4 regions of the Halorhodospira sp. 9622 genome follow, and region 3 is predicted to be linked to each of the others. Evidence: predicted binding sites of a transcription regulator. Region 3 holds the regulator's gene; each other region holds the start of a gene.
The links. Region 3 encodes sigma-54, which starts transcription at its own class of promoters, with help from an activator protein. Its sites were predicted from a motif close to TGGCANGNTNCNTGCTT; they were not measured.

Region 1 (7,004 bases), on a different contig from region 3:
CCGCCTCCGGGCACTCCGGTTCGCAGTCGCCGCAGCTGGTGCACAGTTCCGGATCGATTTTCATGGCCATGCTCTTTCCTCCTCGATCACCGGACCAGGTCGTAGTTGAAGTCGGTGACCCCCATGTGACGGGTCTCCTCGTCGAGCCGGGCGAGCACCTCGTTGACGATGGTGGTGAGGATGTACATCGCCCCCTCGTAGCCCCAGATGCTGTTGCGGTGCAGGTGATGCCGGTCGAAGATCGGGAAGCCGAGGCGGATCAGCGGCACCTCGAACTCCTTGCCCTTGTAGAGGGTGTCGCGCTGGATGAACTTCCCGTAGGAGTTGCCGATCATGAAGTCGGGCTTATCGGTGAAGCACAGCGAGCGCATGTGCCAGAGATCCTTGCCGACGTAGACCTGGGCGCTCTCGCCGTACGGGGTCTGCTCGAGCATGGCGCGCATGGCCTTGCCCCAACGCTTATTGGCGTTGTGGCAGAGCACGTGGCGCGGCTCGGCGCCGAGTTCGGTGAGGAACCGGGTCATGCCCATGACGAAGTCCGGATCCCCCCACAGGGCGAAGCGCTTGCCGTGCAGCCACTGGTGGGAGTCGGTCATCATATCCACCAGCCGCCCGCGCTCGAGCTCCAGGGACTCGGGGATCGGCTTGCCGGTGATCTGCGAGACCTTCATCAGGAAGTTGTCGGTTCCCTCGAGGCCGATGGGCACCTGAACCTCGGGGCAATCGTGCTTCCAGGTCTGCTTGATGTACTTCTTGGTCTTGGTCAGCATCCACGGCTGGAGCAGCAGGGTGTCCAGCGCATTGGGGGCGTCACGGACCTCGTCAATCGGCGTCCCGCCGGCGTACATCCGGTATTCACCGTCGGCCGGGGTGTCGAGCACCTCGGTGGGATCGCAGAGCAGCGAGGCCTCCACGCCCATCTCGCCCAGGGCGCGCTTGAGCCAGCGGTAGCTGCCCAGGTAGGTCTCGAAGCCAGGCACCAGGTTGACCTTGCCGTTGCTGCCCGGCTGCTTGTCCTCCATCGCGTTGATGGTGAAGTAGCGGGCAATGCCCTCGAACATGCCGTCCCAGCCGGTGACGTGGCTGCCGACGAAGCTCGGCGTGTGCGCAAAAGGCGTGGGCACTTCCTGCGGCAGATACCCCTCGTCCTTGGCGTTGCCGATGAAGGCGTTGAGGTCGTCGCCGATGACCTCGGCCATGCAGGTGGTGGAGACGGCGATCACCTCGGGCTGGTAGATCTGGTAGGCGTTCTGCAGCCCCTGGTTCATGTTCTTGTGCCCGCCAAAGACCGCGGCATCCTCGGTCATGGAGTCGGAGACACAGGCCACCGGCTCCTTGAAGTGGCGGTTGAAGTAGGTCCGGAAGTAGGCCACACACCCCTGGGAACCGTGGACGTAGGGCAGCGTCTTCTCGAACCCCAGCGAGCAGAGCACCGCCCCGAGGGGCTGACAGGCCTTACCCGGATCGACGGTCAGCGCCTCGCGCGAGAAGTTCAGCTGCTGGTACTCCTCGGTGGTGGTCCACTCGAAGGTCTCGTCGATCTTCGCCGCGTCGACGCCCTCCTCCTGCTCCCGGCGCTTGCGGCTGAGGACCTGTTGGTAGTCGTCATCCCGGAACAGCGGGTAGCACGGCTTGATGGCTTCGGTGTCTTCGTTCATTGCGCTTCCTCCAGCTGCGCCGCGCTGCGGGCACGGCGCCTTGCCCTGTTCGGGCGGGCCGGCTGAGCGGCCCGCCCCTGGCTGAGATGGTCAGGCCGCCTTGGAGGCCGGCTCGCCGGTGGCCTTCCACGGCGGGGTCATGCGGTCCCAGACCGGGTTGTTGAGGGTCATGTCCATATCCCGGGCAAAGATCGCGAAGCCGTCGTAGCCGTGATACGGCCCGGAGTAGTCCCAGGAGTGCATCTGCCTAAACGGCAGACCCATCTTCTGGAACACGTACTTCTCCTTGATCCCGGCGGCCACCAGGTCCGGCTGGACCCGCTCGATGAAGCGCTCCAGCTCGAAGGCGTTGGCGTCGTCGTAGACCAGCGTCCCCTCCTTGAGCTCGGGGTAGGTGCGGTCGTAGTCGTCGTCGTGGGCGAACTCGTAGCCGGTGCCGAGCACCTCCATGCCCAGGTCCTCGTAGGCGCCGATGACGTGGCGCGAGCGCAGACCGCCGACGTAGAGCATCACCTTCTTGCCCTCCAGCCGCGGCCGGTACTTGGCGATCACCGCGTCCATCATCGGCTGGTACTTGGCGATGACGGCCTCGGCGTTGGCCTGGATGGTCTCGTCGAACCGGGCAGCGATCTCGCGCAGGCTCTGGGCGATGCGCGTCGGACCGAAGAAGTTGAACTCCATCCACGGGATGCCGTGGGTCTTCTCCATGTGCTCGCAGATGTAGTTCATGGAGCGGTAGCAGTGCAGGAGGTTGAGCTGCACCTTGGGCGTGTTCTCCATCTCGGCCAGGGTGCCGTCGCCGGACCACTGGGCAACCACGTTCAGGCCCATCTCCTCGAGCAGGATGCGCGAGGCCCAGCAATCGCCGCCGATGTTGTAGTCACCGACGATGGCCACGTCGTAGGGCCCGGCCTGGTGGCCGTCGCCGTCGCGGTTCTCCAGGACGTGGTCGCGGATGGTGTCGTTGGCGATGTGGTGGCCGAGCGACTGCGAGACCCCGCGGAAGCCCTCACAGCGCACCGGGATAACCGGCTTGCCGAGGCGCTCGGTGGCCTGACGGCCCACCGAGTCGATGTCGTCGCCGATCAACCCGACGGGGCACTCCGACTGCACGGTGATGCCCTTGTTGAGCGGGAAGAGCATCTCGACTTCGTCGATGATCTTCTCGAGCTTGGGGTCACCGCCGAAGACGATGTCCCGCTCCTGGAAGTCGGAGGTGAAGTTGATGGTGCCGAACGTGTCCACACCGGTGTGGCCGGTGTAGTAATTGCGACGGCCGGCCCGCGAGAGCTGGCCGCAGCCCACCGGGCCGTGGGAGATGTGCACCATGTCCTTGATCGGCCCCCAGACCACGCCCTTGGAGCCGGCGTAGGCGCAGCCGCGCTGGGTCATGACCCCGGGCACCGACTTGCGGTTGGAGGTCACGCACTTGCTCGGCTGCTGGTCGGCCCCGACGGCGGCCAGGTGCTTGGCGCGCTCCTCGCGGGTAGCCTCGGGGTAGACCTCGAGGACCTCCTCGATCAGCGCCTGGGCCTCATCCTGCGTCATGCTGCTCATTGGCTCTCCCCCTTTACGCCGAGGCGGTCTCGTCGGCCTTTTGCCCCACGATGGACTCGTCCTCCTCCTCGAGGATGCCGAACTCCATGAGCAGGTCCTCGAGGTCATCCATGCCCAGCGGCGTGGGCACGACCATTTGGGTGTTGTTGATGACGTTGTCCGCCAGCTCGCGGTAGACGTCGGCCTGCTTGCACTCCGGGTTGTACTCAATAACCGTCATGCGCCGGATCTCGGCGTGCTGGACCATGTTGTCCCGCGGGATGAAGCCGATCATCTGGGTACCCAGCCGGCTGGCGAGGTTCTCGATGAGCTCGTCCTCGCGGTCGGTGTTGCGGGAGTTGCAGATCAGCCCGGCCATGCGCACGCCGCCGGAGCTGGCGTACTTCACGATGCCCTTGGCGATGTTGTTCGCCGCGTACATGGCCATCATCTCGCCGGAGACGACGATGTAGATCTCCTGGGCCTTGTTCTCGCGGATGGGCATGGCGAAGCCGCCGCAGACCACGTCGCCGAGGACGTCGTAGAAGACAAAGTCCAGGTCGTCTTCGTAGGCGCCCTCCTCCTCGAGGAAGTTGATGGCGGTGATCACGCCGCGGCCGGCGCAGCCGACCCCCGGCTCCGGGCCACCGGACTCGACGCACTTGGTGTCGCCGTAGCCGACCTGCAGGACGTCCTCGAGCTCAAGGTCTTCGACGCTGCCCGCCTCGGCGGCCAGGTGCATGACCGTGTTCTGCGCCTTGGCATGGAGCATCAGGCGGGTGGAGTCGGCCTTCGGATCGCAGCCGACGATCATCACCTTCTTGCCTTTCTCGGCGAGCGCCGCCACCAGGTTCTGCGTGGTGGTGGACTTGCCGATGCCGCCCTTGCCGTAGATTGCTGCCTGTCTCATGGGTTAATCCCTCCTGACCGATGGTTACGTCGGCCGCCTCAGCGGCTCGCACCCGGGTTTTGCAACCGGCGTGCCAGCAGGGGGCAACGACGGACCCGCTGCGCCGAAGGTGACCCGCCGCGTTTACGCAACCCGTTGATCCAAAAGACTTATAGGAAGACTAAGAACGATCAGCAAAGAAAGGGCGAACACCCCCGGGGGCCCGGCCCGACGATCCGGGACGGCCCGCAGGCCCGTGGCAAGTCCGACATGATCGGCCGGGGGTTGTCGGGGAGCGGACAAGGGGAAGAACCGCTCCCCGACCGACAGGAGGGATGCTTCAGTGCTCGCTGAAGACGGTGGTGTGACCGCGGTCGCTGAAGGCGAGGACCTGGTAGGGCTCATCCGGCTGGCCGGGGATCCACTTGCGTCGCATCGCCCCTGCTCCTCATCGACAGGTTGTGTGGCACCGGTCGTCATTATTGATCGAACGCAATCCGGATGCCACCCCCTCCGACGGGACGAGCGACGCTCAGGCGCGTTGGGGCGACGAGGCGACGCCGACGGCCCGCGCCGCCAGATCGCGGGCGCAGGCCTCGATCACGGTCACACCGTGGCGGGCCAGGTAGCGCCGCTCCTTGCCGGCCGTGGCGGGCAACAACGCCCAGCCCTTGGGCTCGCCGGCCTCCTGGGTGATCTCGGTAAAGAGCATGCGCTCGGTATCCCGGGTGAAGCGAACCCCGAGACTCAGGTAGCGCACGCCCCGGCGCCGCTCCTTGAGGAACCGCGGCAGGGCAAAGCCGCCCATCAGTTCGGTGAGGTAGTCCACAAAATCGGCGTCCGAGGCAACGAAGCTCGGCTCGGGCCGGGGCGACCCCAGGGGCTTGAACAGGATCGGACCCGCCGGCGACGGCGGCGACTCGGCCGCCTCGTCGTGGAGCTCGTGGTAGCCGATGCTGTCGTGCCGGAAGACCCGATAGCGTCGCCCGCCAGTGACCCGTGCGACGCCCTGAACCAGCAGGTGCGGGGTGCCGGCCCAGGCGTCCTGGAGCTGGGTATCCCGGTTGAGATCCACCACCCAGGCCGGCCGCTGCTGCGCCAGCCAGTCGATCACCGGCGCCCGGGTCCAGGGGACCTCGCCGAAGCAGGTCCGCAGAAAACGCTCCAGATAGGGGCGTCCGTGATCCTGCTCGACCTTCATCGCCGCCCGCGAGAACTCGTGCATCAGCACCGGCGACATCGGCTTGCCCTGATTCAGCGCGAGGATCAGCCGCTCGTTGTCTGCCGGCATGGCATCGCCGGTCTCCGGGTGACACGCCCCGTCCAGCGCGCCCGGCCCGAGCACCGGGACGACGCTGCCGTCGGCGAAGCCGTGGGTCCAGCGGCGAATACGCTCGTCATCCAGTCCCGGATGGCTCATGGTTCTCCCCTCCCTGGCCGGCCCGCGCCCGATCCCGTTGGACCTGGCGGGCCCGCTTTTCCTGCAGGGCCCCGCGGATCCGCTCGCGCAGCTCGTCATCCAGCGGGGCAACGTCGGGCGGGTGTACGGTCTCGCAGAGGAGCACGTGCAGACCCATCGCCGTTTCCACCGGGCCGCGCACCTCGCCGGCGGCCATCTCGAACAGGGCCGCGTCCAGCTCCTCATGCAGCTGCCCCCGCGCCACCCGGCCCACCAGCCCGCCGTGCAGGGCGCTGGGGCACTCGGAGTGGCGCTCGGCGGCGGCGGCAAAGCCCCGCGGGTCGTCCGCCAGCTTCCCGGCCAGCTTCTCCGCCCGCGCCCAGGCCCGCTGCCGGGTATTCTCCGGGAACTCGTCGTTGATGGTGATCAGAAGATGGCGCACGGTGCGCGTCTCGTCCCGCTGGAAGCGCTCCGGATGCTCGCGGTAGAAGCGCTCCACGTCCTCGTCGGTGACCTCCGGCACCTCGGCGGCCAGCGGCGCCAGGGCGTGCTCCGGAACCTGCAGCGTACGCCCCGGGAAGCGGACCTGGTAGGCCGGCCCGGTGCGTGCATCGCGCAGGACGCGGATGATCTCGCCCACCGCACCCGGCTCGGCCACCACCTCGCCATGGACGGCGAGCCGCCGCGTGGGCGTGACGCGGTCGCGAAACTCGAAGCGGGTCTCCACCCAGTGGCTGGCTGCATCCATGAGCTCCTCCTCGCGACAGCCGACCATGCGGTCCTGATCCAGAAAGAAGACGCTGTAGACGATCTGATCCTGCAGGAAGGTCCCCACATCACGGACGTAACCCACGCTCCCCCGGGGGACGAGCAGCTCACCGCGGGCCACGCCGGGGTAGGTGCCGTCGTTGCGGATGTTGCGCGCCACCCGCACCGCCGCGCCGATCCGGAACCGCGACAGCATCAGCCGAATCCTCCACGGCCGATTCGAGCCACCGGGACCTCGCCGCTCGCCCCCCGGGCCACCTGCCGGTGGATGCGCAGCGCGGCCTGGCTGCGGGCGTCGGAGCCGACAAAGTCGTCGTGGGCGCGTTGCAGCAGTGCCCGGGCCTGCCCCTCGGCCTCATCGGGTGTCGCCGGCGGCTCGGCGCTGGCGTAGTCGTGGAAGCGCTGCAGGATATGCAAGCGGTAGACCCGCAGCAGCTGTGGATCGTAGGCCACGCCGAGGCCCTCGAACCACGCCTCCGCGCCCTCCAGGCCCTCCTCGTTTTCCGGTTCCAGTGGCTCCAACCACTTCATGGCAACCTCCTCTACACCTCGACGGCATCCTCGGCGGCCGCGGCCGCCCCTTGCGCCACCAGCGCACGCAGCTCCGCGGCACTGGGGGCACGCTTGTGAGTGACACTCCAGCGGCGGATCAGCGGCAGCAGCGCCCGGGCCTGCTCGCGGTCCAGGCTCACCCCGGCCTCGCGGCACGCCGCCTGGACCCCGCGGGTGCCGGAGTGCTTGCCGAGGACGAGCT
Region 2 (7,004 bases), on a different contig from region 3:
TACTGCCGGCCTCCAGCCCGACGCGCTCGCCGTCGCCAACGATCTCCTCGATCACCGAGCGCTGCTGATTGACCTTGACCGGGTAGACGGGCCGGTACGCGCCCCGGTAGCCGGCCTCGGCCATCGCCTCGCCAAAGGCGGCGCAGAGGGCGTCAACGCGGTCGCGCAGGATCGCAGGGAAGCGGATCAGCACCGGCGGTGATACGCCCTGATCGGGCAGGTCGGCGACGATCCGGCGCAGATCAACGGCCGGACCACGCCCGCGGTGGGGGCGGACCTGCAGCCGCCCCGCCGCCGAGATGTCGAAGTACCCCTCGCTCCAGCGCGGGACGTTGTAGACCTCGCGGCCGGGTCGGTTGCTCCAGTCGTCGCTCATCGGTCCGTCTGCGGCTGTGGCGGAGAGACTGCGGCGCAACGCGCCACACTGCCCCGGGGATGGTAACATTCGCGCATCCGCAGCGAGCGGAGCCGAACAACAACCCCACTGGCGGAGGCGCGATGCGCGAGGGATGGTTTACTGAAGCGGTCGAGGACGAGGGCGTGGCCTTCTCCCTGGCCATCGATGACAGGGTCCACGAGGAGCAGAGCGAGTATCAGCACATCGAGGTCTACCGGACCCGGCGTTGGGGGCGGCTGCTGGTCCTCGACGGCTGCGTCATGCTCACCGAGCGCGACGAGTTCCTGTACCACGAGATGATGGCCCACCCGGCGCTCTTCGCCCACCGCGAGCCGCGGCGCGTGGCCATTGTCGGCGGCGGTGACTGCGGCATCCTGCGCGAGGTGCTGCGCCACCCCGGGGTCGAGCACGCCCTGCAGGTGGAGCTCGACGAGCGGGTGACCCGGGTCGCCGAGACCCACTTCCCGGACCTGTGCGTCGCCAACGACGACGAGCGCGCCGAGTTGCGCTTCACCGACGGCCTGCGCTGGATCCGCGAGGCCGAGCCCGAGTCGTTGGATGTGGTCATCGTCGACAGCACCGATCCGGTCGGTCCGGCGGCGGGCCTGTTCACGCGGGAGTTCCTCAGCGACGTGCGCAGCGCCCTGGGGCCCGGGGGGATCGTGGTGCAGCAGAGCGAGTCACCGCTGCTCCACCGCGATTCGGTCATCGCCCCGTTGCACCGCGCCGCCGGCGAGGCCGGCTTCGACGGCGTGCACACGCTGACCTTCCCGGTGCCCAGTTACCCCTCGGGCTGGTGGTCCGCCACGCTGATGGTCAACGGCGGCGACCCGCGCAACTTCCGCGAGGCCGACTCGGAGGAGAAGCCCTTCGAGACTCGCTACTACAATGCCGACATCCACCGGGCCGCCCTGGCGGTGCCGGAACTGCTCAAGTAGGCCCGCCGCCCCTGCGGCAGGCGCCCGGCGGCGGGCGCCTACCGCAGGCGGTCCAGGCGCAGGCGTTCGCGCTCGTCGAACAGCCGCCGGGCGGCGAACCAGACTGCTGCCAGGGTGCCGAAGCCGGTACCGACGGTGATCAGGAACATGATCAGGATCTGGTACTTCACCGCCTCCATCGGTGGTGCCCCGGCCAGGATCTGACCGGTCATCATGCCGGGCAGGCTGACGATCCCCGCCGCCGCCATGGCGTTGATCATCGGGATCATCCCCGAGCGCATGGCGTCGCGGCGGATCTGTTCCACTGCCACGCCCCACGGCTCCCCGAGCGCGAGCCGGGCCTCGATGACGTCGCGCTGCTGCCAAGCGCCGTCGGTCAGTCGGTCCACCGACAGGGCGATGCCGTTCATGGTGTTGCCCAGCAGCATGCCCAGCAGCGGGATAGCGTACTGCGGCTGATACCAGGGCTGCGGCTGCACCAGGGCGATCAGCGCCAGCACCGCCACGCTGAACGAAGACAGGAACATCGCCGCCGTGCCCAGGCCGAACCCCCAGAAACCGGCGAAGCGCCGCTTCTGCCGGGCCATCACCTCATAGCCGGCGACCAGCAGCATGACCACGCCCATCAGCGCCACCCAGTAGAGCGTGGCGTGGGCGAAGAGCGTCTCCAGGACCAGGCCGACGAGCAGTAGCTGGATCACCGTGCGTGCTGCGGCGATCAGCAGTGAGCGCTCCACCCCCAGGCGCCCGGCCCACGAAAACCCGGCCAGGGCCACCACCAGGACGCCGGCGATGACCAGATCCAGCGGTTCGAGGCGGATCAGTTCCTGGGTCACGGCGCCCCCTCCTCGGCGATCCCGTCGCGGATGGTAAAGCGGTGGGCGTCCAGGCGGCGGACCTGCTCCGGGTCGTGGGTGACCCAGACGATGGCCAGCCCGCGCCGGCGCTGCTCACCGATCACCCGCTCCACGGCCTCGGTGGTGGCCGTATCCAGGTTGGCGGTGGGCTCATCGAGGAGCAGCACCCGTGGCTGCAGGGCCACCGCCCGGGCCAGGCCCAGGCGGCTGCGCTCGCCGGTGGACAGCCGCCGCACCGACCACTGCGCCACGTCGGCATCGAAGCCGAGTTCGGCCAGGGTATCGCTCTCCACGGCGGCCAGGTGCTCGCCCACGGTCTCGGCCCACCAGGCGCAGTCGGCGGCCAGGTAGATGACCCGGCGACGCCACGCGTGGCCGGTGTAGGCGTCCCGCGGGCTGCCGTCCAGGTGCACCGCACCGTCATTGGGGTCGAGGTCGGCGATGGCGCGCAGCAGCCGGCTCTTGCCCGAGCCGGAGGGGCCGGCGAGGGCGGCGCAGCCCCCGGCCGGCACCGCAAGCCGTGGCCAGGCCGCCACCGCGCAGCGCAGATCGCGGACCGTCAGGCGTGGCTCGGCAGCCAAGCCGACGCCCTAGAGCGGCAGGCTGGCGCCGATGCCAAAGGAGACATCGGGGCTGGCGTCGTAGAGCCCCAGACCGACGTAGGGGCGCAGGTGGACCTGCTCGACCTGCAGTCCGGCGCCGACAATCAGATCCATGTGGTTGGAACCGGTGGGGTTCTCGTCGCCGCGCAGCTCGAAGTTGAGGTTGGTGCCGGTATCCAGGGGGTGGGCGTAGCCAATGCCCCAGTTGAAAAAGGAATCGTCAACGATGTTGTCGAACTGGTCCTGGATGGTGTAGCCCAACTCGCCGTAGACCAGCCCCGGACCGAGGTCGCGCTGCATGGGTAGGTTTACGTAGAAGTCCAGGCCGTCGTTGGGGTAGGGGGCCACGTCGTCGGCCCCGCCGGCGCGGGCGCCGAGTTCCAGGGCGAAGTGCCGGTTGAGCTGGAGCTTGGCGAAGCCGGTGATCCCCTCCAGGCCGGAATCGTCCGGGGCGCCGTCGTCGTCGTCGGAGTTGCTGACGAAGCTGAAGTAGGCGCCGTACTCGAAGTCGTCGGTGAGCCCGTAGCGGAAGCCCAGCGGGCCCAGGCGCAGGTTGTCGTAGTCGCCGGTGCCGGTGTCGGCGTTCTGGGCAGGTCCGTCGGAAGCCTCGCGCCCGAACTCATAGGCCGCGTGGCCGAAGAGCTCGGTGTTGTCGGTGCCGATTACCGGGACGCTGGAGAGGGTGATCGGCCGGTGGTCGGCGGCGCTGGCGACCGAGGCGCCGGCCACGGCGGCGACGGCGCAGGTCCACGGGATCCACTTGGAATGCATGGTTTTCTCCTCGGAACGGGGACTTGGATGCTGGCACGCAGCGTACAGGATAGCGGTTCCGTCTACCCCCGTAGCAAAGAAAAGCGGGCGCCGAAGCGCCCGCAAGGTCTCCCGTTCGGGAGAGGAGGAGAGGATCGGTTGCCCTATTTGCGCCCGGCGGTGAAGTCCGGGTAGGCCTCCATCCCGCACTCGGTCACGTCCATGCCCTTCTGCTCGTCTTCCTCTTTGGCACGGATGCCCAGGGTGAAGCGCAGGATCAGCCAGACCACCAGGCTGGCCAGGAAGACGAAGGTGAAGATGGACAGGATCCCGGCGATCTGGGCGCCGAAGGTGGCGTCCGGGTTGGAGAGCAGCACCGCCAGAATGCCCCAGATGCCGGCCGTGCCGTGGGCCGAGATCGCGCCCACCGGGTCGTCGATCTTCAGCTTGTCGAGGGCGACGATGGAGAAGACCACCAGGACGCCGCCGACCCCGCCGATGATCGCGGCGAGCAGGGGCGAGGGAGTGTCCGGCCCGGCGGTGATCGAGACCAGACCGGCGATGGCGCCGTTGAGGGCCATGGTCAGGTCGGCCTTGCCAAACAGGGCGCGGGCCAGGAGCAGGGCGGCGACCACACCGCCGGCGGCGGCCAGGTTGGTGTTCATGAAGATCGTCGCCACCGCGTTGGCCGCACCCGCCGACGAGACCGACAGCTCCGAGCCGCCGTTGAACCCGAACCAGCCAAGCCAGAGGATGAAGGTGCCTAGGGTAGCCAGGGGCAGGTTGGCGCCGGGGATGGCCCGCACCTCGCCGCGGGGGCCGTACTTGCCCTTACGCGCACCCAGGACCAGGACACCGGCCAGGGCTGCCGAGGCACCCGCCATGTGGACGATGGCCGAGCCGGCGAAGTCCGAGAACCCCATCTGGTCGAGGAAGCCGCCGCCCCAGCTCCACAGCCCCTGGATCGGGTAGATGAAGCCAGTGAGCACCACGGCGAAGATCAGGAAGGACCAGAGCTTCATCCGCTCGGCCACGGCACCCGAGACGATGGACATGGCCGTGGCCACGAAGACCACCTGGAAGAAGAAGTCCGAGAAGTAGGACTCCGTCGCCTCGCCGCTGCGCGCCATCTCGGCGGTGACCGGCTCGCTGGCAGGCAGCAGGAAGCTGAAGGTGGGCAGCAGACTGCCCGAACTCTCGTACATCAGGTTCCAGCCGATGAGCATGTACATGATCACGGCGATGGAGTAGAGCCCGATGTTCTTGGTCAGGATCTCCGTGGTGTTCTTGGCGCGCACCATCCCGGCCTCGAGCATGGTGAACCCGGCGGCCATCCACATGACCAGTGCGCCCGAGAGCAGGAAGTAGAAAGTATCGAGGGCGTAGGCAAGTTCGACTACGTCTTCCATGGTTCAGGTCCTCTGCGTTGAGTGGGGGCGGGCCGGTTACAGCGCGTCCGTGCCGGTATCGCCGGTGCGGATGCGGATGGCCTGCTCGACGTCGAAGACGAAGATCTTGCCGTCGCCGATCTTGCCGCTGTTCGCGGCCTGGCGGATGGCGTCACAGGCGCGGTCCACTAGACTGTCGTCGATGGCGATCTCCAGCTTCATCTTGGGCAGGAAGTCGACCACGTACTCGGCACCGCGGTAGAGCTCGGTGTGTCCCTTCTGACGCCCGAAGCCCTTCACCTCGGTGACCGTGATACCTTGGACCCCGATGGCGGAGAGCGCTTCGCGGACGTCATCGAGCTTGAAAGGCTTGATGATTGCCGTTACCAATTTCATGAGCGTCGTCCTCGTTGTACGCGTTGTACGGAGCCGCAGCGGCGAGTGGATGCGGCTGCGGTCATCAGGGATGTTGCAGGAGGCGTGCCAGGGCCCCGGGGCGACGGCGAAACCGCGCCACGCCGGGGGGAACAGACCGGCGGCCCGGTGACCCCTGCACCAGTCGGGGGCGAAAATGGCGCCGCTGCACGGTTTCGGTGCGTGACCACAGGGTTGGAAAGGCGATGATCGATCAGAAAACCATCGACGAACTGGCGCAGAAGCTCACGGCAAGCCTGCCGGCCGGCGTGCGCGAGTTCCACGACGAGGTGGAGAAGAACGTCCGCGCCTCGCTGCAGGCCGGCTTCTCGCGGCTGGATCTGGTGACCCGCGAGGAGTTCGACGCCCAGGCCAAGGTTCTGGCACGGACCCGGGCCCAGCTCGAGGAACTCAACCGCCGCGTTGCCGAGCTGGAGAAGGCCCAGGGCGGCGGCCCGGGCGGTCCTGCCGGCGGCAGCGACGGCTAACCGGCGGGGCGGTATGCCCCGCTGACCATCGCGTGTGCCCCACGAACCAGGGAGGGTTCCATGGCACTGGCTGTAACCCGGGCGCGGGCGGCGCTCGGCGTGTCGGCCCCCGAGGTCCGGGTGGAGGTCCACCTGGCGCAGGGGCTGCCTGCGTTCTCACTTGTCGGCCTGCCGCGGGCCGAGGTGCGCGAGGCCCGGGACCGGGTCCGCAGCGCCATCATCAACAGCGGCCTGCAGTTCCCCGTCGGCCGCGTCACCGTCAATCTGGCCCCCGCGGACCTGCCCAAGGGCGGGGGCCGGTTCGATCTAGCCATCGCCGTCGGCGTCCTGGCCGCCTCGGGGCAGGTCCACGGCGAGCTCGATTCGCTGGAGTTCATCGGCGAGCTGGCCCTCGGCGGCGAGCTCCGTGAGGTGGGTGCGACCCTGCCGGCGGCCCGCGCCGCCCGCGACGCCGGCCGGCGGCTGATCATCCCCGCCGGCGACGGCGCCGAGGCCGCCCTGGTCCATCCGCAGGGGGCAATAGCCGCGCAGCGGCTGCTGGCGGTCCTCGACCACCTGGACGGCCGTGATCCACTGCCCCCGGTGGGGTCGGCAGCGGCGGCCGAGCAGCGGCCCCGGGGTCCGGATCTGGCCGAGGTCCGCGGTCAGGCCGGACCGCGCCGGGCGCTGGAGGTGGCCGCCGCCGGCGGCCACAACCTGCTGCTCAGCGGGCCGCCGGGCACCGGCAAGAGCATGCTCGCCGAGCGGTTGCCGGGTTTGCTGCCGCCGCTGCCGGAGGCCGAGGCGCTGGAGGCGGCCGCGGTGCGCTCGGTCAGCGGCGCGGGGGTGGATCCGGCCACCTGGCGGGTGCCGGCCTTTCGCGCTCCGCACCACACCGTCTCCGCCGCCGCCCTGATCGGTGGCGGGCAGCCGCCGCGTCCCGGCGAGGTCTCCCTGGCCCACCGCGGTGTGCTCTTCCTCGACGAATTCCCGGAGCTGCCGCGCAACGCCCTGGAGGCGCTGCGCGAGCCCCTACAGGCCCGGCAGGTGAGTATCGCCCGCAGCAACGCCCGGGTGACCTACCCGGCGGCGTTCCAGCTGGTCGCGGCGATGAACCCCTGCCCCTGCGGCTACCACGGCGATCCGCGCGGGGTGTGTCGCTGTACGCCGGAACAGGTGGCGCGTTATCGC
Region 3 (7,004 bases):
CGGAACTGCTCTCCGTGACGCCCTGCTGGAGATCAGCCGCAAGGGGTTGGGCATGACCGCCATCGTCGACGAGGAGCAGCGGGTGCTGGGCATCTTCACCGACGGCGACCTGCGCCGGACCCTGGACCGCGGGGCCGACATCCACCAGACCCCCATCGAGGCGGTGATGAGCCTGAGCCCGCAGACCGCGTCACCGGATCTGCTCGCCGCCGAGGCCGCCGAGCGCATGGAGCGCCACCGCATCAATGCCCTGCTGGTCACCGACGCCGAGGACCGGCTGGTGGGCGCCCTGAACATGCACGACCTGCTGCGCGCCGGAGTCGTATGAGCACCACCCCGCCCCGCCCCTACTGCGACGCACCCACGCCGGACGTCCTGCGCCGGGCCGAGCCGGTGCGCCTCGCCCTGTTCGACGTCGATGGCGTCCTTACCGACGGGACCGTCTTCGTCGGCGGCAGCGGTGAGCCGCTGCAGGCGTTCCACATCCACGACGGGAAGGGGCTGCGCATGCTCCAGGACGCCGGTATCGAGGTGGGCTGGATCACCGCCCGCGGGGGGCACTCGGTCATGCGCCGGGCCGAGGAGCTCGGGGTCCGCCACGTCCTGCGTGGCCGCTCGGACAAGGGCGACGCCCTGACCGAGGTGGCCGAGCGCCTCGGGCTCGCCCCGGAGGCGTGCGCCTACACCGGTGACGACCTGATCGACCTGCCGGCGATCCGCCGGGCCGGTTTCGGGGTCGCCGTGGCCGACGGCCACCCCCAGCTGCACGCCCAGGCCGACTGGGTCACTGCACGCCCCGGGGGGCGCGGCGCCGTGCGCGAGGTGGCCGAGCTGATCCTGCACGCCCAGGGCCACCTTGAACCGATGCTGCGCCGGGCGGAAGGCTGAGCCATGCGCCGCGGCTCCCTCTACCCCCTAGCAGCCCTCGCCCTGACCGTCCTCCTCGGTCTGCTGCTTACCCGCGACCCGGCGCCGCCGGCCCCGGAGACCGCTGCCCCTCCCGAAGAGCGCCCGGACTTCTTCCTCGAGGGGTTTACCATGGTTGATTTCGACGAGCAGGGGCAGCGCCGTGCGGCCCTTTCCGGGCGCACCGGCGAGCACTTCCCCGGCCGCGGCGAGCTCGAGATCATCGACCCCGACCTGCGCATGCGCTCTCGCGACGGCGTCCTCTGGGAGGCCCGCGCCCCCTTCGGCATCGCCGAACGCGAGGGCGGGGAAGTCCGCCTGTTCGAAGAGGTGGACATCCGTCGTCCGGCCCAGCAGGCGCGTCCGCCGCTGGATATCAACACCCACAACCTGCTGGTGGACCTGCGCGCCGGCGAGGCGCGCACCGTCGAGGCGGTCACCGCTCGCGAGCCGGCCGGCACCCTGCGCGGAACCGGGATGACCCTGGATTACCGCGCGGATCGCCTGCGCCTGCACGCCGACGTCCGGGGGTCGTATGGAGCGTACTGACGCCGCCAGCCGTATCCGCGTGGGACTGCTCGTCGCCGCGACCCTGCTCGCCGCTGCCCTGCCGGCAACGGCCGTGGGCCAGCGCGACGAGGCACCGATCGAACTGGAGGCCGACCGGGTGGATGTCGACGCGGTCGCCGGAGTCAGCGTCTACGAGGGCGACGCCGTGCTCACGCGGGGCGAGATGCGCATCACCGGGGATCGCATGGAGGTCTACACCGACGAGGACGGCGACCTGAGCCACGTCTACGTCGACGGCACGCCGGCCACCTACCGCGACCACCCCGAGAACCAGCCTCGCCCCGTGCATGCCGAGGCGAAACGCATGGAGTACTACTCCCGCGGTCCCGAACGTGCCCATTTCCAGGGCGATGCACATCTCTGGCAGGGGGATGATCAAGTCACCGCCGAGACCATCGACGTCGACCTGGAGGGGCAGGTCATGAAGGCCCGCGGCGCCGAGGGGCAGCGGGCGCGGACCATCCTGTATCCGGCACGGCGCGAGGAGGAATGACCCGTTGGTGACGCTGCGCGCGGAGGGGCTGAGCAAGCGCTATCGCGGCCGCACCGTGGTCAACGGCGCGGGGCTGGAGGTCGCCGACGGTGAGATCGTCGGCCTGCTCGGCCCCAACGGGGCCGGCAAGACCACGTGCTTTTACATGGTCGTCGGCCTGGTGCAGGCCGACGAGGGGCGAATCACCCTGGAAGGCGACGACCTCACTCGGTTGCCCATTCACGCCCGGGCCCGATTGGGCATCGGCTACCTCCCCCAGGAACCCTCGGTCTTTCGTAAACTGAGCGTTGCGGATAACGTACGGGCCATCCTGCAGCTGCGCGACGACCTGGACGGCACTGAGCGCGAGCAGGAGCTGGATCGCCTGCTCGAGGAGTTCGGCGTGACCCACGTGCGCGACTCCCCGGGGATCGCCCTGTCCGGGGGCGAGCGCCGGCGCGTGGAGATCGCCCGCGCCCTCGCGGCGAATCCGCGGTTCATACTGCTTGATGAGCCATTCGCCGGGGTCGACCCCATCTCGGTGGGCGAGATCCAGCGGATCGTCCGCCAGCTGGCGCAACGGGGTATCGGCGTGCTGATCACCGACCATAACGTGCGCGAGACGCTGGGCATCGTGCAACGCGCCTACATCCTCAGTGACGGCGAGGTGCTGGCCGCCGGGGACGCCGAGAGCGTGCTGGCCAACCCGCGGGTACGCGAGGTGTACCTGGGCGAGGACTTCCGCCTGTGAGTGACGGACTACGGATGCTTCAAGCACAACGGACACGGCCATGAAGCAGTCGCTTCAGCTACGCATCGGTCAGCAGCTGACCATGACCCCGCAGCTGCAGCAGGCCATCCGGCTGCTGCAGCTCTCCAGCCTGGAGCTGCGCACCGAGATCCAGCAGGCCCTGGAGTCGAACTTCATGCTCGAGCTCGATGAGGAGGCCGAGCCCGGGCAGGAGCAGGAGCAGCAGGAAACGGAACCCCACGAGGACGAGGCACCGGCCAGCGAACCCGCCGGCGAGGACATCCCCGAAGACCTGCCCCTGGACACCTCCTGGGACGACATCTACGACGGCAGCACGGCACTGAGCGCCCCCGGCGACGAGGGTGCGCAGCGCGACACCCTCGACAACCGGCCGGCCGCCTCCGACAGCCTCCAGCAGCACCTGCACGCGCAGATCGAGCTCGAGGCCTTCTCCGCCCGGGAGCGCTCCATCGCCGAGGTCATCGTCGACGCCGTCGGCGACGACGGCTACCTGACCCAGAGCACCGAGGATCTGCTGGCCGGCTGTCCGGCCGACGAGCAAGTCAGCGCCGAGGAGCTAGAGGCGGTCCTGCAGCGTGTCCAGCGGCTCGACCCGACCGGCGTTGCCGCCCGCGACCCTCAGGAAGCGCTGTGCGTCCAGCTCGAGCAGCTTCCCGAGGACACGCCCTGGCGTGCGGAGGCGCAGCACGCCCTCCTCCACCACCTGGAGCTCATCGCCGAACGCCGCCATGACGACCTGGGCCGCGCCCTGGGGGTCGGCGAAGATGCCCTCGGCGGCATCCTCGGTCTGATCCAGAGCCTCGATCCACGCCCGGGCTCGCAGATCAGCGACACAACCCCGGACTACATCATCCCCGATGTCCTCGTCGTGCGCCGCGACGGCGTCTGGCAGGTGGAACTCAACGGCGAGACCGCCCCCCGCTTGCGCGTCAACGCGTATTACGCCAGCCTGATCCGCAGAGCGGACCGCAGCGCGGACAACCACTGCCTGCGCAACCATCTCCAAGAGGCGCGCTGGCTGATCAAGAGCCTGCGCAGCAGGAACGAGACCTTGCTGAAAGTGGCCAGCGCCATCGTAGAGCGGCAACAGGGGTTCCTCGACCACGGCGAGGAGGCGATGCAACCACTGGTTCTGCGCGAGATCGCCGAGGCGGTGGAGATGCACGAGTCCACCATCTCCCGCATCACCACCAACAAGTACATGCACACCCCGCGGGGCACCTTCGAGTTCAAGTACTTTTTCTCGAGCCACGTGCAGACCAGCGACGGCGGAGAGGCTTCGGCGACGGCGATCCGGGCGCGGATCCGCCGGCTGATCGCCGAGGAGGATCGGGCAAAACCGCTGAGTGACAGCGCGATTGCGCGTATCCTTCATGAGGAGGGGATCCAGGTGGCGCGTCGGACGGTCGCCAAGTACCGGGAGTCCCTGTCCATCGCATCGTCGGCGGAGCGCAGGGAGGCCCGGGGGCGCTGAGGCCCCCGGCTCCGCCGGCGGCAAAGGGGTTCAGGAGGCGGTATGCAGATCAAGCTCAGTGGGCATCATGTCGAGATCACCCCGGCCCTCCGGGCGCATGTGAACGAGAAGATGCAACGCATCCAGCGCCACTTCGACCACGTCATCGATACCGAGGTGATCCTCACGGTGGAGAAGAAGCAGCAGAAGGCCGAGTCGGTCATCCACATCGGGGGTGGCGGCGGGCGCGTTTTTGCCGATGCCATCGAGGAGGATCTCTATGCAGCCATTGACGTGCTCGTGGACAAGCTTGACCGTCAGGTCCTGAAACACAAAGAGAAGGCCGTCGATCAGCGACGGCAGGGCGCGTCCCTCAAGGCCAACTTTTAAGGCGGCGGGACGCGGTTCAGCGGGCCAGCCGATCGGACACTCCATGGACATCGAGCAACTCATCACGCCGGAACGTGTTCGCTGCGAGAGCGGCATCGAGGACAAGGAGCAGGTGCTCCTGCGCATAGGCGAGCTGATCGGGGCCAGCGGCGACGGCCTCGACGCCCGGGAGATCAGCAACCGGTTGCTGGCCCGTGAGCGACTGGGCAGCACGGGCCTGGGGCACGGCGTCGCCGTGCCCCACGCCCGCATCGACGGGATCGACCGCGCCATCGGGGCCCTCATCCGCCTGGACCGGGGCATCGATTTCGACGCCTTCGACAAGGCACCGGTGGACCTGCTCTTCGCCCTCGTCGTACCCGAGCACTTCACCGACGAGCACCTGCAGATCCTCGCCAGCCTTGCCGAGATGTTCAGCGACAGCAGCCTGTGCGAGCGGCTGCGCCGCTCCTCGGACGGGGACGAGCTGCAGATGGCCCTGCGCGAATGGCAGTCGCACGCCGACCCATCGTGAACGCGGCCGGGAACCGGCCGGTCATCCCCGGCCTGCTGATGGCGGTCCACGGCCGCGGGATCCTGCTGGAGGGCCCCAGCGGCGTGGGCAAGAGCGACGCCGCCCTGGCGCTGCTCGACCGTGGTCACGCCCTGGTGGCCGACGACGCCGTACAGCTGCGCCGCGACGGTGACCGCCTGCTCGGCGCCGGTCCGCAGCAGGGGCGGGGGCTGCTCTACCTGCGCGACCTCGGCCTGGTGGACATCACCGAACTCTACGGCCCCGCGGCGCTGCGCAGCGAGACCGCCGTGGCTCTGTGCATCCAGCTCCAGCGCGCTCCCGGCCCCACCGAAGCCGAGGCCGCCCTGCACGGCCGGCGCGATCACCGCGAACTGCTCGGCCTGGCCCTACCCCGGGTGACCCTGACCGACAGCGAACGCCGGCCGCTGGCGCCGCTGATCGAGGCCGCCGCCGGCCGCCTCGTCGCGGAGGTCGCAACACACCAGCGCAGCGGCCGGAACCACGGGGTGCCGGCATGAGCGAACTGCGCCTGATCGTGGTCAGCGGCCTGTCGGGCTCGGGCAAGAGCGTCGCCCTGCACACCCTGGAAGACGCCGGTTACTACTGCATCGATAACCTGCCAGTGAGCCTGATCGGCGAGCTGGCCCGCTACGCGCAGAATCGCGACGCACCCACCGGCGAGCGCTTCGCGGTGGGGCTGGACGCCCGCAACCCGCCCCGCGACCTGCAGCGCCTGCCCGAGACGCTGACTGCGCTGCGCGAGCAGGGCATCGCCACCGAGGTGCTGTTCCTCTACGCCGAAGACGCCATCCTCATGCGCCGCTACAGCGAGACCCGGCGGCGCCACCCCCTCGCCGAGGGCGATCAGCCGCTGGCCGACGCCCTGCGCGCCGAGCGCGCCCTGCTCGAACCGCTGCGCGAGGTGGCCGACTGGAGTATCGACACCTCGCGGACCACGGTCCACGACCTGCGCGGGCTGATCTCCGAGCGGGTCGCGGGCGAGCGCAGCGGCGTGTCGGTGCTGGTCCAGTCCTTCGGCTTTAAGCACGGCATCCCCACGGACGCCGACTACGTCTTCGACGCCCGCTGCCTGCCCAATCCACACTGGGAGCCTCGGCTGCGCGCCTACACCGGCCGCGATGACAGCGTCCGCGCCTTCCTGGAGGCGCAGCCCGAAACCGAGACCCTGTTCGACCAGATCGACACGATGATTCGCCACTGGCTGCCGGTCCATCAGCAGTCAGGGCGCAGCTACCTGACCGTGGCCATCGGCTGCACCGGCGGGCAGCACCGTTCGGTCTACCTCGCCGAGCGGCTGGCCGCAGCACTGCAGGCTGACTGCAGCCACGTGACCCTGCGCCACCGGGAGCTGTCATGAGGGTCGGACTGCTCATCGTCGCCCACCGACACATCGGCTCGGAGATCCTGGCCACGGCCTCGCGCACGCTCGGCATCTGCCCGCTGCAGACCGAGTCGCTGGAGGTCTTCAACGAGGACGAGCGCAACGAGCTACTCGAACGCGCCGGCGCCCTGATCACCCGGCTCGACCAGGGGGCCGGGGTCCTCATCCTCTCCGACGCCTACGGCTCCACCCCCTCCAACGTCGCCGTGGCGGCCGGCACCGACCGCCACTGCCGGGTGGTCACCGGCCTGAACCTGCCGATGCTCCTGCGCGTCTTCAACTACCCCGGGCGATCCCTCGACGAACTGGCCGAATCCGCCGCTGCCGGCGGCCGAGCCGGCATCATCGCGGTCGGTGAAGGAGCCCCGCCGTCATGATCGAGCAACAAGCCACCATCACCAACCGCCTCGGACTCCACGCCCGAGCCGCCGCCCGTTTCGTGACCATCGCCAGCGAGTACGAGAGCGAGATCCACGTCCGCTACGGGGACAAGCGCGTCAACGGCAAGAGCATCATGGGACTGAT
Region 4 (6,901 bases), on a different contig from region 3:
CGAGGATGACATCGATGTTCTGGTCATCCTCGCCGGCGGCGCGCGTGGCGGCCGGATCGAACTCGTCCAGATCCACCGATCGGCCGCCGCCGCCTTTTTCGGCAGCGCCGGACTGGCCGCTCTCCCGACCGCCCGAACCGGCCGTCTCGGTGGCCTCGGCGCCCTCCTCCATGGCGGCCGCCCACTCCTCGGCCAGGGCCTCGTCGTCGATGTGCTCTCCCTCCTGCTCGCCCTGCCCCTTCTGCTCGGCCAGGGCGTCGGCCCAGTCGTCATCGGCCGACGGCCGGTCGTTCTCGTCACTCATGACTCATCCACCCTCTGGCTGCTCTGGGGGCGCTCCGGCGCCTCGTGGGACTCCTCGGCGCCGCTGCGCTGCTCGGCGGTGAGCCGGTTGATGCGCTGCTGAACCGGCTCCTCGTCCCGTTCGCGCTCCTCGCGGCGGACCTGGTCGCGCTCCGGCAGCAGTGTCTCGCGCTCCGGCGCCTGCACCTTCTCGTCAATACGCAGCGCCGCATGGCCCTCGCACACCCCATAGGTACCGTAGAAGACCGGCACCTCCTCGACCTCGACCACCACCCGCTCGGGCATCTCGATGGGGATCACATCCCCGGCCTTGAGGTGCATCAGATCGCGCAGGGTGATCTCCGAGCGCGCCAGGGTACTGTGCATGGTCACCGGAGCGGTCTTCATCTCTTCGCGCAGCGCCTTGGCCCAGCGGTCATCGACGTCGTTGCGATCGGACTGCACGCCGGCGTCGAGGATCTCGCGGATCGGCTCGACCATGGTGTACGGCAGGGTCACGTGGATGTCGCCACCGCCGCCGTCGAGCTCGACGTGGAACTTGCTCACGACGACCACCTCGGTGGGGCTGACGATGTTGGCGAACTGCGGGTTGACCTCCATGTTCACGTACTCGAAGTCCACGCCGAGCACCGGGTTCCACGCCTCGCGCAGGTCATCGAAGGCCTGATCGAGCATCAGCCGGATAACCCGCTGCTCGGTGGGCGTGAACTCGCGCCCCTCCACCTTGAGGTAGAAGTGCCCGCCGCCGCCGAAGAAGTTGTCCACCACCAGGAAGACCAGCTTGGGGTCGATCACGAACAGACCGGAGCCGCGCAGCGGCGGCACGCGGATGATGTTCAGGCTGGTGGGGACGAACAGGGTGTGGACGTACTCGCCGAACTTCATCATCTCCACGCCGGTGACCGAGACCTCCGGCGTGCGGCGGAGCATGTTGAACAGGCCGATGCGAAACAGCCGCCCGAAGCGCTCGTTGATCATCTCCAGGGTCGGCATCCGGCCCCGGACGATGCGCTCCTCGGCGGTAAAGGTGTACGGCCGGAGTTCGCCGGTATCCTCTTCGTCCTCGGTGTCGACGTCGCCGTCGTCGATCCCGTGGAGGAGCGCGTCGATCTCGTCCTGGCTGAGGATATCCTGCTGCGACATGACGACCGCCCGCTACTGCATTACGAAACTGGTGAAGTAGACCGCTTCGACCTCGCCCTCGATCCCGCGCTCATCGAGGATGTCGTTGATCTCCTCGAGCGAGGCGTGCCGCAGATCCTCGCGCCCGGCCCGGGTGTTGAGCGCCTCGAAGCTCTGATCAGCGAAGAGCATCAGCAGGTTGTTGCGGATCACCGGCATGTGCCGCTCCACGCCCTCGAGCGCCTGGTCGGTGCGCGCCATGACCTCGACCTCGGCCTGCAGGTAGCTGATCCGCTGACCCCGCTCGAAATTGACGGTCAAAGGCGGCTCCAGCTTGAGGTACTGCGGATCCCCCAGGTCGGGCTCTGCGTCCGCATGCATGCCCGGCGGCGTGATGTAGCCGAACGCCAGGGCCCCCACGGTGCCCATGGTCACGACCATCATCAACGCCATGATCCCCATGAATATGTAGACAATCTTCGGCACTGGTATGCCTCCCCGTGCCCTATCAATGCACTGACTGTGCCGTGACGCCGGCGCTGCTGCTGCCGACTCCCCATGCTACCGCATCACCCGCCGGCGACGCCTGTTGACGCCTTGTTGCATTTGCAACTAGATTGCACTGGACGCCGGAGGCGGCCGCTGTGGACTCTCTTGTGCTATCGGCCACCAGCGCCGGGAACTTGACCACAGCAGCGCGACAGCGGCCACAACCGCCCGGCGCGTCACTCAATCCAGGGGAGCCCGAACATGTCACGATACCACGCCCAATGGCGCCGATCGGCCCTGCTGGCCACCGGTCTGGGCGGCGCAGCCCTGCTGCTCGGCAGTGCCCACGCCCAGTCGCCCACCGACGAACCCACCGTCGAGCAGGGACCGGAACCCACCGTCAGCGCCGACCCCGGCCCGATGCAGCGGGCCACCGCCTCCAGCGAGCAGATCGGCGCCGGCACACTGATGAATCCGTCCATCTCCGTGATCCTGGACGGCGTCTACGGCAACGAGTTCTCTGGCCACGTGGGGGATCCCGGCGGCTTCGGCATGGGCCACAGCCACGGGCACGGTCATGGCCACGACCACGCCCACGGCATTGAGGACGGCTTCCAGCTGCGCGAGACGGAAATCGCCTTCGAGGCCTCGGTGGACCCGTATTTCGACGCCTTCGCCATGCTGGTCATCGAGGGCACCGACCACATCGACCTCGAGGAGGCCTACTTCACCACCCGCAGCCTGCCGTGGGGCCTGCAGGTGAAGGCCGGCCGGTTCCTCTCTGACATCGGCTACATCAACAGCCAGCACCCCCACGAGTGGGACTTCGTGGACCGCCCGCTGGTCAGCGAGCACCTCTTCGGCGACCACGGCATCCAGGAGACCGGCGTGCAGCTCAACTGGCTGGCGCCCACCCGCACCTACCTGAAGTTCGGTGTCGAGACTCTGCAAGGTGAGAGCAGCGGAATCGCCCCGTACGAGGGGCACGACCACGGCTTCGACGATGTCTCCGGCCCGCGCCTCGGGACCGCCTTCGCCAAGTGGGGACCGAACCTCGGTTACAATCACAACGCGCAGCTTGGGGCATCCGCAGGCTACGCCCGTGCCTTCCAGAAGGGCGATATCGACGACGAGGACGCCTGGGACGGCGACAGCTGGTTCGCCGGCCTCGACGCGATCTATCGCTACGACGCCGGTGGTTATAAGGGCCAGGGCGACTGGACCGTACAGGGCGAGTACTTCTACCGGAACATCGAAGCCGACTTTTATGACGACGGAGATTTCGAATACGCCGGCACCAGCAAGCAGGACGGCCTTTACATCCAGGCGGTCTACGGCATCGCCCCGCGCTGGCGGACCGGCCTGCGCGCCGAAGCCCTGGGCATCACCAACGACGCCTTCGGGCACGATGAGATCGAGGCCCTAGACACCAGCTACCGTTACGCGGCCAACGTGACCTTCTACCCGTCGCACTTCTCGTACATCCGGGCTCAGGTCAACTACTCCGACTTCGCCGGTGGCGCTGGGCATGGGCATGGGCACGGACACGACCACGGGGAAGACGCCTGGCAGGCGATGCTCCAGTACAACCTGAGCCTCGGCGCCCACGGCGCCCATCCGTTCTGAGCGCGCCGCGCCGCAATCGCAGAGGGAGTCGAATGATGTTCAAGCGCATCCTTGCCACCGCGGTCCTCGCCACCGCCCTCGCCGCCGGCCCCGCCGCGGCGGAGCGGCTGCAGGTGGCCGCGACCACCACCAACATGGCCATGATCACCCAGCAGGTCGGCGGCGATCATGTGGAGGTCACCACCATGGCCCCGCCGGACCGGGACGCCCACTACCTGGAGGCGCGTCCGTCGATGATGGCCGCCCTGCGCGGGGCCGACCTGGTGGTCTCGGTGGGCGCCGAGTTGGAGGAGGGCTGGCTGCCCGCCGCCATCCGCGGCGCCAACAACCCGGACGTGCAGATCGGCCAGGACGGCTATTTCGAGGCCGCCGCCCAGGTGGAGCTGATCGGCCAGACCGGTCACGCCGACCGCGCCCGGGGTGATGTCCACCCGGCGGGCAACCCCCACGTCTACCTGGACCCCGTCCGCATGGCCGAGGTAGGCCAGGCCCTGGCCTCGCGGCTGGGCGACCTGGCCCCGGAGCACGCCGAGCACTTCTACAGCAACGCCGATGACTTCCAGGCCGCCGTCGAAGAGCGGTTGCCCGGCTGGGAGGAGCGCGTCGCCGACGCCCCCGGGGTGCTGGTCTTCCACGCGGACATCGACTATCTGGTGCACCGCCTGGACGTGCCCCTGCACGGCTACCTGGAGCCGCTGCCCGGCGTACCGCCCACCGCCCGCCACCTGCGGCGGCTGGTCAATGAGCTGGCGGACGAGCGGGGCGTAACGCTTTTCGCCGACTTCCAGCCGGCGGACGGGGCCCGGTTCATCGAGCGGGAGCTGGGCTGGTCCTACTACAGTCTGCCCACCCAGGTCCCGGTGGACGGCGATGCCGACGACTACTTCGCGGTCATCGACGAGCTGGTTGAGGCCATCGCCTCGCCGGCCTCCTGAGCCGACCCGGCGGTACCGGCTGGCCAGCCGGTACCGCGCCCCTTACCATGACGCGACCCGGACGGGGCACGGTCCCGCCCGGGTCGTTCTTCCCCACGACAAGGATCCATCTCGTGGCGCAACCGCTTCTCGAGATCGAACAGCTGCGGGCTGGCTACGGCGAGCCGGTGGTCGGCCCGGTTTCTCTGCAGGTCCACCCCGGCGAGGTGATCGGCCTGGCCGGCCCCAACGGCTGCGGCAAGAGCACGGTGCTCAGTGTCCTCACCGGCCAGGCGCAGCGCTTCGGCGGCCAGGCCAAAACGGCTGCCGGCGCCGGCATCGCCTGCCAGTCCCAGGCCCCGTACCAGGGCGGCGAGCTGCCCCTGCGCGGCGACGAGCTCCTGACGCTGATGGGCGCCGACCCCGCCACCCTGCCCGAGCCGCTGCAGCCGCTACTGCGCCGGCGCATCGACCGCCTCAGCGGCGGGCAGCGCCAGAGCCTGCTGGTCTGGTCCGTCCTCGGCCACCCCGGGGCCCTGGTGCTCCTCGATGAACCCACCAACAACCTGGACGCCCGTGGCCGGCAGCTGCTCATCGAGGGACTGAATCGCCTGGACGCCGGGCGCGGGGCGCTGGTGATCAGCCACGACGCCGACTTCATCCGCCAGGTCTGCCACCGGGTGATCACCCTGGAGCCGGGCGGGCATCTGCAGCGAACGGAGACGGCCGCGTAATGGAACTGCTCTTCGACCCCCTGTTCCGTCTGCCGTTCTTCGCCGGGCTGACCGCCGCCGTGGCGGTGGCGGTGGTCGGGCTCTACCTGCGCCTGCGCGGCGAGTGGCTGGCCGCCCTGGGCTTCGCCCACCTGGCCGGCGCCGGCGGCGTGGCGGGCCTGCTGCTCGGCGCCCCGCCGCTGGCCGCGGCCCTGGCGGCGAGCGCCGTGGCGGTGGCGATCAAGGGCGCCCTGCACCGAACCGGCAACGACGTCTACGCCTGGCTGATCCTCTTCGGTTGGGCGGCGATGATGCTCGGCGCCTCGATGACCTACCACGCCAAGCTCCTCGGCGAGAACCTGATGGAGGGGCAGCTCTACTTCGTCGGTGCCGAGGAGTTGTGGGCGACGCTGATCGTCGCCGGTGCCGCCGCCGTGCTCCTGCCGATCATCTCGCGCCGGCTGCTGCGCCACGAGCTCTTCCCCGGCCACGACGCCGCCAACGGCAAGCCGCTGTGGCCGGTGACGCTCGGTTTCGATCTGATCGCCGCGGCGGTAGTGGCGATCACGGCGCTGGTGATGGGGGTGATGGCCGCCTTCGCCCTGGTCTTCATCCCGGCCTGGCTGGCCTTCGCCCTGGCGGGCGGATGGCGGCGCGCCGTGGCCTGGGCGGCGGGGCTGGCCGCTGCGATCTACACCGCGGCGTTCGTCACCGCCATGGCGCTGGATCTGCCCTTTGCCACGGTCCTGGTGGGCATCGCGGCGGCCGTGGCGCCGCTGCGCCTGCTTGCTGGGCGGCTGGGCGGGCGGCTTCAGGCGTAGTGGTCGATCAGCCCGCGGCCGCTACTGCCGGCTGCGGCGGCCTCCCCGGCATCCTCGCCTTCTGACTCGGCGGCCTGCAGGGACTCACCGCCGTCGGGATCGGTCTCGTCCTCACCGCCGTCGCCCTGGGAGATATTCACGTCCACCTCCCCCTGACCCTGGTCGGCCAGGAACTGCTTGAGCCGCTCCAGGTCCTGCTCCAGGGCCTCGCGGGTGGCCGCGTTGTGCGTGGTGATGTTCACCGTGGTGCGCTCGTCACCGACGTTGACCTGGATGTCCAGCGGGCCGAGGCCGGGCGGATTGAGCTGCAGCCGCGCCTGCTGGACATTCTCGTTGACCATCCACACCACCCGCTCGCCCACAGCGGGGGTGAAACCCTGTTGACCCACCGGCTGCTGCACGGTGAACTGCAGGCCGCCGCCGCGCTGACTGCCCTCCAGCCCCTGGGCGGCAGCCAGCAGTCCGCTGAACTCGCCACGAGCGGCGCCCTCGTCCCGACCGCGCTGGCCCGACTGCAATGCCTGCAGCAGCGCCTCGGCAGCCGAGCTACGCTCACCGCCGCCACTCTGCCCGCCCTGGCTGCCGGTCTGCCCGCCGGTCAAGTCCAGCCCACCCACCGGGGCATTGAGCAGGCCGCCGGCCCGCAGCTCGCGGACGATCTGATCGCCGAGCGCGCTGCCGCGCTTCGCATCGGCCTCATCGCCGGGCGCGCTGCCGATCAGAACCGAGGCGCTGGCGGCGATGGCGGTCAGCCCGCCCTGTTCGGCGCCCTCCCCGGTCGAGTCACCAACCAGTTCGGGGTCATCAAGATGGGCCAGGCGCTCCTGCAGCGCAGCCGCCAGCTCCTTGCCCGAGAGCCCCTCGTCCTCCAGCTCGGCCAGCGCCTGGAGGACCTCGGCGCGTTCGGCGGCCA

Region 1: the regulator sigma-54 is predicted to act here: its motif matches at 4,164-4,180, upstream of nifH (nitrogenase iron protein).
Region 2: the regulator sigma-54 is predicted to act here: its motif matches at 5,402-5,418, upstream of LRG07_RS08820 (P-II family nitrogen regulator).
Region 4: the regulator sigma-54 is predicted to act here: its motif matches at 1,937-1,953, upstream of fliL (flagellar basal body-associated FliL family protein).

What each region holds. Positions count from the first base shown of each region.
Region 1 is NZ_JAJNRE010000009.1:72,549-79,552, forward strand. Features, by position in the region: gene LRG07_RS07050 (4Fe-4S binding protein) at 1-70, opposite strand, end outside; gene nifK (nitrogenase molybdenum-iron protein subunit beta) at 87-1,658, opposite strand; gene nifD (nitrogenase molybdenum-iron protein alpha chain) at 1,749-3,215, opposite strand; gene nifH (nitrogenase iron protein) at 3,229-4,104, opposite strand; gene LRG07_RS07070 (SIR2 family protein) at 4,616-5,503, opposite strand; gene LRG07_RS14050 (nitrogen fixation protein NifZ) at 5,481-6,446, opposite strand; gene nifW (nitrogenase-stabilizing/protective protein NifW) at 6,446-6,781, opposite strand; gene nifV (homocitrate synthase) at 6,793-7,004, opposite strand, start outside.
Region 2 is NZ_JAJNRE010000013.1:41,118-48,121, forward strand. Features, by position in the region: gene speA (biosynthetic arginine decarboxylase) at 1-376, opposite strand, end outside; gene speE (polyamine aminopropyltransferase) at 499-1,335, shown strand; gene fetB (iron export ABC transporter permease subunit FetB) at 1,374-2,171, opposite strand; gene LRG07_RS08805 (ATP-binding cassette domain-containing protein) at 2,168-2,773, opposite strand; gene LRG07_RS08810 (hypothetical protein) at 2,783-3,565, opposite strand; gene LRG07_RS08815 (ammonium transporter) at 3,709-4,953, opposite strand; gene LRG07_RS08820 (P-II family nitrogen regulator) at 4,990-5,328, opposite strand; gene LRG07_RS08825 (accessory factor UbiK family protein) at 5,553-5,834, shown strand; gene LRG07_RS08830 (YifB family Mg chelatase-like AAA ATPase) at 5,895-7,004, shown strand, end outside.
Region 3 is NZ_JAJNRE010000012.1:66,588-73,591, reverse strand. Features, by position in the region: gene LRG07_RS08525 (KpsF/GutQ family sugar-phosphate isomerase) at 1-328, shown strand, start outside; gene LRG07_RS08520 (HAD family hydrolase) at 325-888, shown strand; gene lptC (LPS export ABC transporter periplasmic protein LptC) at 892-1,455, shown strand; gene lptA (lipopolysaccharide transport periplasmic protein LptA) at 1,442-1,969, shown strand; gene lptB (LPS export ABC transporter ATP-binding protein) at 1,974-2,699, shown strand; gene LRG07_RS08500 (RNA polymerase factor sigma-54) at 2,740-4,194, shown strand; gene hpf (ribosome hibernation-promoting factor, HPF/YfiA family) at 4,237-4,563, shown strand; gene LRG07_RS08490 (PTS sugar transporter subunit IIA) at 4,607-5,077, shown strand; gene LRG07_RS08485 (HPr kinase/phosphorylase) at 5,050-5,595, shown strand; gene rapZ (RNase adapter RapZ) at 5,592-6,455, shown strand; gene LRG07_RS08475 (PTS sugar transporter subunit IIA) at 6,452-6,856, shown strand; gene LRG07_RS08470 (HPr family phosphocarrier protein) at 6,853-7,004, shown strand, end outside.
Region 4 is NZ_JAJNRE010000019.1:82-6,982, reverse strand. Features, by position in the region: gene fliN (flagellar motor switch protein FliN) at 1-304, opposite strand, end outside; partial or broken gene fliM (flagellar motor switch protein FliM) at 484-1,446, opposite strand; gene fliL (flagellar basal body-associated FliL family protein) at 1,459-1,911, opposite strand; gene LRG07_RS10425 (zinc-regulated TonB-dependent outer membrane receptor) at 2,176-3,540, shown strand; gene LRG07_RS10420 (metal ABC transporter substrate-binding protein) at 3,576-4,475, shown strand; gene LRG07_RS10415 (ATP-binding cassette domain-containing protein) at 4,589-5,188, shown strand; gene LRG07_RS10410 (metal ABC transporter permease) at 5,188-5,988, shown strand; partial or broken gene LRG07_RS10405 (flagellar hook-length control protein FliK) at 5,979-6,901, opposite strand, start outside.